2 regions of the Lysinibacillus sp. CTST325 genome follow, and region 1 is predicted to be linked to the other one. Evidence: riboswitches for the same ligand, from Rfam matches in the RefSeq annotation. Region 1 holds a riboswitch; the other holds the start of a gene.
What was found. A riboswitch is a leader RNA that binds a small molecule or an ion and turns the genes downstream of it on or off. The one in region 1 is predicted to bind glycine.
Positions count from the first base shown of each region.

Region 1 (4,435 bases):
CCTTTTCCTAAAGGGGTTGAGGTCATTCTTTCTACAAGTTCAATTTACACGATTATGTACAATTACAATGGAAACGTCATGACCCCAGGGACTGTTTATTTTAAAACGCCTCAAGGCACTAAAAAGGTTGTGATTACGTTAGGACGAGGGAGATCGAGAGTTGAATGAATCTGGTTATTCATTTGTAGAAACGATTCTATCAATAGCCATTGTTATGTTATTATGCACGACATTAATACCGATCAGCTATATGATGAAATCGACTCTTTATAACAAGAAGATAGAAGTTATCGCAGCTGAAACAGCCTATGAAGGCTTAAAGCGTTATCGCTATTTACAGCAAACAGAAGGCACTAATACCGTTGAAAATGTAGATTTTCAATGGTCTATGAATGGACAGGGGATATGTGTAAGTTTTAAAAATACACGAGAATTACGTAAAAAATGTATACAACTGACAGGTGAAGTCGATGAATGAACGAGGCTATACATTATTAGAAGCGTTATTTCAATTAGTGGTTTTTGTGCTTATTGCACAACTTGTTGTGTTCATTATGCTTTGGTTTGCAGAAATGAAAACAACAGTACTAACTGATGAACAATCAAAGTGGGAGCTTTTTGTTTATGATTTGAATATGTCTTTAAATGATATTTCTTCATTTACGATTCGACAAGACCAAAAGAGAATAACCTTCCAGGAAGCAGATACTATTCATAATATTGATTGTTATAGCAATTTAATTCGTGATCAAGTAAATGGTGGTCATGTACCAATGCTAATTGGTATTAATAAATGTCAATTCCAATTTGAAAATGATATGTTAACAGTAGCTGTTGAACTTCCAAGTGGTATCAAAAAGGAGCGAACTTTCTATGTTCCAGTTATTAAAAAATGACAGAGGGGCTATTTTTTTAATCGCAATTGCATTATTATTTTTTGTAACTACTTTTGTTCTTACGTATTGTACGTCTTATGAGATTCAGTTTCGGACATATGATGACCTAGAAAAGCTGAATATTCGAGCTACGATAAATTTATTAGGACAAATTTTGTCAGACAGTGTAGAATCGTAGTTATAAGAAGGTGATTCGAATGCGAAAAATATATTTAGTTGGTTTTATGGGCTCCGGAAAAAGTGCGTTAGGAAGACGTTTAAGCTATTTGTTAAAGATGCCATATTATGATATGGATCATGAGATTGTACGGCAGCAAGGAATGACAATTCCACAGATATTTGAAAAATACGGAGAAGCACGTTTTCGAGAAATAGAAACAGAATTTTTGAAAAATTTCCGAGACGAAGCTTGTATTATTTCAACAGGTGGTGGAGTTGCAATCAATGCTGAAAATCGAAAAATAATGAGACGCAGTGGGCTCGTGTTTTTTTTAGATGCGACATTCGAAGATATATACAAACGAATACAGCACGATCCGAACAGACCAATTGTACAGAGTTCAACGAAAGAGGAGCTAGAGAAGCTGTATCACTACAGAAGAAGATTCTATCGTGAAACAGGCCATATACAAGTGTTAACAGAAGGCAGAACACTCCGCCAAATTCTTGAGTATTTAGTATTCCAAGTCAAAAGGCTAAAAGGCGAACATTAATGGGAATAAATGAAATTAATGTTCGTGTTTTGATATAGATTAAAAAATGATTGCCTTTTCAATGCAATTAATGTTAGGATATAGACAAATAAGTAACTAAATGTTCATTGAATACTAAATAGTACCAAGAGGAATCTTGGGCGGATGATTGTGCGGGGAGAGCACGTGTAGACGTCACCGAAGGAGCAAATAACAAAATGTTATGAATCTCTCAGGTAAAAGGACTCGTACAAGACGCAACTCTGGAGAGAGCTGTAGTACTACAGCCACCAAAGGGGAAAGCCGGCTGATTGGCATTGTAGTAATGCGAGCCAGTCTGGTGTAACTTTCAGGTTTAAGGACAGAGAATCCCGAAAAGGGGTTCGTCTGTCTTTTTTTATGTCTACATGTTTTGCTTGTTAATTCCTTATTTAGATGAACAAACAGGGGGAGCATGATTGCACGAATAAAAAGCAGACGAACTACTACCAGTAAAAAATGTAACTACCATTAAGGGGGCAAAAATAATGACGAATGAATTAAAGCGTACACCTCTATTTGAAGAATATGCAAAGTATGGTGGTAAAACAATCGACTTCGGTGGATGGGAATTACCAGTGCAATTCTCTTCTATTAAAGAAGAGCATGATGCAGTACGTAATCGTGCTGGCTTATTTGATGTATCACATATGGGTGAAATTTTAGTAGCTGGACCTAATTCACTAGATTTTTTACAAAATCTTTTGACAAATGATATTTCAAAAATTGCAGTAGGTCAAGCGCAATATAATGCAATGTGCTATGAAGATGGTGGCGTTGTTGATGATTTATTAACGTATAAATTAGCAGACAATCATTATTTATTGTGCGTAAATGCGTCAAATATTGAAAAAGATTATGATTGGATGTTGGAAAATCAACATCAATATGATGTGACGATTGACAATCAATCAGATGCTTATGCACAAATTGCCCTGCAAGGTCCATTAGCAGAAGAGGTTCTTCAAACATTAACAGACACTGATTTAAAAACAATTAAATACTTCCGTTTCCAAGCAGACGTTGAAGTTGCTGGTCATAAAGCATTAGTATCTCGTAGCGGTTACACAGGTGAAGATGGTTTTGAATTATACGGCTCTCCAGAAGATATTAAAGCTTTATGGAATGAAATTTTAGAGGCTGGAAAAGACAAAGGCGTTGTTCCAGCAGGTTTAGGTTGCCGAGATACACTTCGTTTTGAAGCAGGTCTTCCATTATACGGGCAAGAGCTATCAGCGACAATTTCACCTCTTGAGGCTGGTATTGGTTTTGCTGTGAAATTAAATAAAGAGGATTTTCTTGGTCATGATGCATTAGCTGAACAAAAAGAAAATGGACTGTCACGTAAAATTGTAGGCATTGAAATGATCGATAAAGGAATTCCTCGTCATGGCTACAAAGTGTTTAAGGATGGTAAGGAAATCGGTGAAGTAACAACTGGTACACAGCTTCCTTCCTCTAAACGTAATGTTGGTCACGCGTTAATTGACAGCCAATTCACAACTATCGGAACTGAATTAGAAATTGAAATTCGTGGTAAGCACTTAAAGGTAGTAGCAGTTGAAACACCGTTTTACAAGCGTTCAAAATAAAAGTTGAAAAGAGGGACCTACATTTATGAAACATCGTTATTTACCAATGACGGAGCAAGATAAACAAGAAATGTTAGACGTAATTGGCGTATCCTCAGTTGATGAGTTATTTGGGGATATTCCAGAAAAAGTACGTTTTAAAGGCCTATATGATATTAAAGAAGCAAAATCTGAATCAGCTTTATTAAAAGAATTAACGGCACTAGCTGCGAAAAATAAAGATACAAATGCTAACGTATCGTTTTTAGGTGCAGGCGTATACAACCACTATAAACCAATTATCGTGGACCATGTTATTTCTCGTTCAGAGTTTTACACAGCGTATACTCCATATCAACCAGAAATTTCACAAGGGGAATTACAAGCAATTTTTGAATTCCAAACGATGATTGCAGAGCTTACAGGTATGGATCTTGCAAACTCTTCTATGTATGACGGAGGAACAGCATTAGCGGAAGCGGGTATGCTGGCAGCTGGACATACACGCCGTAAGAAAATATTAGTATCTGAGGCGGTTCATCCTGAGTATCGTGATGTCGTTGCTACATATGCATACGGTCAATCCATTGAAATTGTTACTGTTCCACAAAAAGATGGTGTGACAGATGTAGAAGCTTTAAAAGAACTAATTGATGACAATACGGCAGCTGTTATTACACAGTATCCTAACTTCTTTGGTCAAATAGAGGACTTACAAGTAATTGGTGATATTGCGCATGAGGCAAAAAGTTTATTTGTTGTATCTTCAAACCCACTTGCACTAGGAATTTTAACACCACCTGGTAAGCTAGGTGCTGATATTTGTGTAGGGGATGCACAGGTCTTCGGTATTTCTGAAGCATTCGGTGGTCCACACTGTGGTTTCTTTGCAGTAACAACGAAGCTAATGCGTAAAGTTCCTGGTCGTCTTGTTGGTGAAACAGTAGATGGTGAAGGTCGTCGTGGTTATGTTTTAACATTACAAGCACGTGAACAACATATCCGTCGTGATAAAGCAACGTCTAATATTTGTTCGAACCAAGCGCTTCTTGCACTTGCTGCTTCTGTAGCGATGACTGCTCTAGGTAAGCAAGGCGTTCGTGAAATGGCTATGCAAAATATCGCCAAAACTCGCTATGCTAAAAATGCCTTTGAAGCGGCAGGTTTCACAGTAGCATTCCAAGGTGCACACTTTAACGAAATCGTTGTGAAAACAAATAAATGTGTGAAAGAAATG
Region 1 covers NZ_BAAFHO010000011.1:97,561-101,995, forward strand. Annotated here, with positions in the region: gene comGD (competence type IV pilus minor pilin ComGD) at 1-168, shown strand, start outside; gene ACYQ73_RS20780 (hypothetical protein) at 161-478, shown strand; gene comGF (competence type IV pilus minor pilin ComGF) at 471-896, shown strand; gene ACYQ73_RS20790 (hypothetical protein) at 874-1,074, shown strand; gene ACYQ73_RS20795 (shikimate kinase) at 1,094-1,609, shown strand; glycine riboswitch at 1,754-1,846, shown strand; gene gcvT (glycine cleavage system aminomethyltransferase GcvT) at 2,116-3,219, shown strand; gene gcvPA (aminomethyl-transferring glycine dehydrogenase subunit GcvPA) at 3,245-4,435, shown strand, end outside.

Region 2 (4,435 bases), on a different contig from region 1:
ATCAGGTACACTAAAATAAGCATCCATCCCTAGATTATGAAAACCTTGCAATATACCTTCACTTAACACTCTATATGCCTCCGTCACTGATTCAGGCATATCTGGATAGCTTTCCGAAACAATGACGCTATATGTCAACTCATGTTCATGTAAAACTGCTCTACCACCTGTTGGTCGGCGAACAAAGCCTAGTCCTTGTTCTCGTACGGCTTCTAAATTGATATCTCTTTTCGCCTGCTGAAAATAGCCAATCGAAAGTGTTGCTGGCTCCCATTCGTAAAAACGAATGACTGGCGGAATTAAACCTTCACTATGCCAATCAAGTAATGCTTCATCTAAAGCCATATTAAAAGAAGGGCTACATTTCCCTGAATTAAGAAAATACCAAGTTGTCATATTTTCATCTCCTACAAATATTTAATTGAACATTAGCGATCGTGTACAAAAATAAGTCTCATCACCATAACGTGAGGTAGATTTCCGTCGGCTGTGCGCTTTCTTGGTGGAGTCAGATAAGCCCAAAGGATACTCTCCGCCTCATTTTGACACTTTGCGTTTAGTTCTATTCTTTATTAAAGCAATCATCCATCCTAGTCCAAGAATAGTGGTGGAATGATTCTGTGACCTTTCACTAATAACATCCATAAATATAGATAGATTAATTCTAGCCACAATCTAATTAATTTTATCAAACTCATTGGACTATCGCTAGCGCATCTTTTATAATAATAAAGAAGATAGAAAGGGGTAAGAAATTTTGTTGAACATACTTATCACAATCGGCGTTATTTTAGTAGTTGTAATTGCTTATATCGGCATTAATGCTCTACGACTAAAAAAAGCCGTAACGAACCTAACACAAGAACAATTTATTGAAGGCTATCGTAAAGCACAGCTTATCGACGTACGTGAACAAAAAGAATTTGATGCTGGTCACATCCTTGGTGCACGCAATGTTCCTTCAACTACACTACGTCAACGTCACAAAGAAATTCGCCCAGATTTACCAGTATATTTATACTGTCAAAATACAGGCCGTAGCTCACGTGCTGCTCTATTTCTTAAAAAACGTGGCTACAACCAAATTTATCAACTTCAAGGCGGCTTCCGTACTTGGACAGGTAAAATAAAGTCCAAAAAATAAAATTAAAAATCAATAAGACAATAGTGACTAATATCAATAAACCTACTCATGGAAACTAGGTAAATTTATTTATATTTACCTATATCACTTTGTTTTAAGCAAAAAGAAACCATCTCAAATAACTATGAGATGGTTTCTTTTTGCGAAAAATTCTGAGTTTCTACTATATTATATATATATATTGTTTAACGTCTGACAAGTAAGTTAAAGCAACGAAAGACACTATGCTCTCATTCACATTCCTTTGCCAAAATGCCAACCGCTTCCTAAGCTAGTTCCAATTCCCACCTCTTTCAACACCATATACCTCGAATTAAACATTATCCTTAAATTAACATATGTCTAAAAATACTATTTTTCGTAAAGTATTTACCTAGATGAACTCCATTCTTCTTTTTTTCTGAAAATGTCTGTAATTTATCCTTGAATAATTAAGTAGGCACTGATAGGATTTATAATATCTTAAAATAATGTCATACAGACATACAATACAAGCTATGAATGCTATGGATAACACTATAGCAGGAGCAGTTCTGGAGAGAGCGCATTTTGCGTCGCCGAAGGGTTCACTATCTCAGGCAAAAGGACAGAGGAGTAATATCAACTTTCAACATGAAAGCTATACCATACGGGTGTTTTCTTTTTTACATACAACATTCGCAATCGGTATTTGTTATTCTGTCGTTTACGAGACTAGTGTCACTACTAGTCTCTTTTTTATTTTCCAGTCATAGTTTTTACGTATCTTTGAGGGGGATCAACGTGGAACAACAACAATTAAAACGTGAATTAAAAAATCGCCATGTGCAACTCATTGCGATTGGCGGAACAATAGGTACTGGTTTATTTTTAGGATCAGGTAAAGCTATTGCTTTAGCGGGACCTTCCATTATCTTTGCCTATCTCATCGTCGGAACCGCCTTATTTTTTGTTATGCGGGCATTAGGTGAATTATTATTATCGAATGCTGGCTATACATCATTTACTGATTTTGCATCCGAATACATAGGACCTTGGGCAGGTTACATCACTGGCTGGACATACTGGTTCTGCTGGATCATGACCGCTATGGCAGATATTATTGCTGTCGGCGTTTATACACATTATTGGTTTGATATACCTCAATGGGTGCCTGCAATCGGCTGTTTAGTACTATTACTAATTTTGAATTTGTTAACTGTAAAACTATTTGGCGAACTAGAATTTTGGTTTGCCCTTATAAAAGTCATCACCATTGTGGCACTGATTGTTATTGGCCTAATCATGTTATTTACAGGCTTTCAAACAAGTTCTGGCACAGTGACAGTTGAAAATCTTTGGGCACATGGCGGGTTATTCCCGAACGGCCTATACGGTTTCCTAATGGCATTCCAAATGGTTGTTTTCGCCTTTGTTGGTGTCGAGTTAGTAGGAGTTTCTGCTGCAGAAACGGCCAATCCTAAAAAGAATATTCCTTCTGCCATTAATAAAATTCCATTACGCATTTTATTATTCTATGTAGGAGCGTTATTTGTTATTTTATGCATTAATCCTTGGTATGAAATGTCTGCATCAAGTAGCCCATTTGTACAAGTATTTACACTAGCCGGTATTCCAATTGCTGCAGGTATTATTAATTTTGTCGTCCTAACATCTGCTGCTTCTGCCGGTAATAGTGGTTTATTTTCTACTAGTCGCATGCTTTTTAATCTTGGAAACAACAAGCAAGCTTCGCCAAAGTTTGCAAAGCTCAATAAAAACAGTGTGCCAAGTAACGCACTCGTTGTTTCTGCAATTGTAGTTTCCGCTGGTGCATTACTAAGTAAATTAATGCCTGAAAACGCCTTTAGTGTTGTTACAACGATTAGTGCTATTTGCTTTATATGGGTGTGGAGTATTATATTAATCTCTCATATCATTTATAAACGTAAAAATCGCGCACTTCATGAAGCATCGATTTTCAAAGCACCTTTTACTCCATTCGTGAACTATTTAGTACTTGCCTTTTTTGCATTTTTATTAGTAGTCATGTTCATTTCAGAGGCAACACGTACCGCATTACTGTTAACACCAATTTGGTTTATCATACTAATGATTATTTATAAAATGAAAAGAAAGAAACCAATACGCTAAGGTGAATTGTCCTGGATAGTGACACTTTTAAAGAAAGTGATCCTATTCAGGACTTTTTTATCGCTAATTAACGATAGAATCAAGTGCAAAATAAAATCATAAAAAAGATGACTCCATTTACTGAAGTCATCTTCCTTTGATTGAATCAATTATGCCTCGACATAATTGCGTCCGGAATCGGCTTTGGGCCAACGTGCTGCTGGACACTCAGTCGTTGCCACAGGACGTGGCGTTCTTAGACTGAGTTGCTCTTTTTCACAGGATGTTTAAACACCTGCTGAAAGAAGTTAAAAAATATTCATATTCCACTCGGTAGCAATATGCTTTAGTAAATTCACTCCGGCTACACTGTTTCCGATGTCATCAATTGCTGGTCCATAAATGCCGATACCGCAGCCAGTAGGAAAAGGTGAATCTAAGCCTGCGTGACTTGGTACAGCCGCTAAAATCGCTCCAGAGACACCACTTTTAGCGGGTAATCCTATAAATGCAGCAAATTTACCAGAAGCATTATACATCCCGCAAGTAACCATCAATGCCTTCGCTAATTTTGCTACTTGTTTAGGAAATAGCTGCGTTTTTAATAAAGGATGATAGCCATCATTGGCAATGACTAAACCAATCATCGCCAAATCTGAAACATTTACTTCAATAGCACATTGTTTCAAATAAACCTCTAATGCTTCTTCTACAGGACAGTCTAAAAAGCCAGAATCCATTAAATAATAGGCTAATGAACGGTTTCGATTGGCAGTTTGCCACTCAGATTGATAAACCTCTTCGTTAACCTTTAATTCCTTGCCAACGATTTGTTCTAAAAATTGAAGGATTTTTGAAACCTTCTCTTGCGGTGAATTTCCGTCAAGCATAGAGGATACTGTAATCGCTCCTGCATTAATCATTGGATTAAAAGGTTTTCCAGGCTGATGGCTTTCTAGACGAATGATTGAATTGAAGGTGTCACCTGTAGGTTCAACATCTACTCGTTCTAAAACATAAGGTAATCCCCGTTCCATACATGCTAAAATAAATGTAACGACTTTCGAAACACTTTGCAGAGTAAATAATTCAGTTGTCTCTCCGGCTTTCATTTCCTCATTATTAGTACCGATAATTGAAATCGCTAATTGATTTGGATCTTTCTCCGCTAATGCGGGAATATAGCTTGCACATTGTCCC
Region 2 covers NZ_BAAFHO010000013.1:17,731-22,165, reverse strand. Annotated here, with positions in the region: gene ACYQ73_RS21985 (lipoate--protein ligase family protein) at 1-396, opposite strand, end outside; gene ACYQ73_RS21980 (rhodanese-like domain-containing protein) at 761-1,144, shown strand; glycine riboswitch at 1,668-1,744, shown strand; gene ACYQ73_RS21975 (amino acid permease) at 1,907-3,256, shown strand; gene ACYQ73_RS21970 (glutaminase) at 3,544-4,435, opposite strand, start outside.
Region 2: linked by a shared signal. The riboswitch ahead of ACYQ73_RS21975 (amino acid permease) and the one ahead of gcvT (glycine cleavage system aminomethyltransferase GcvT) in region 1 are both predicted to bind glycine.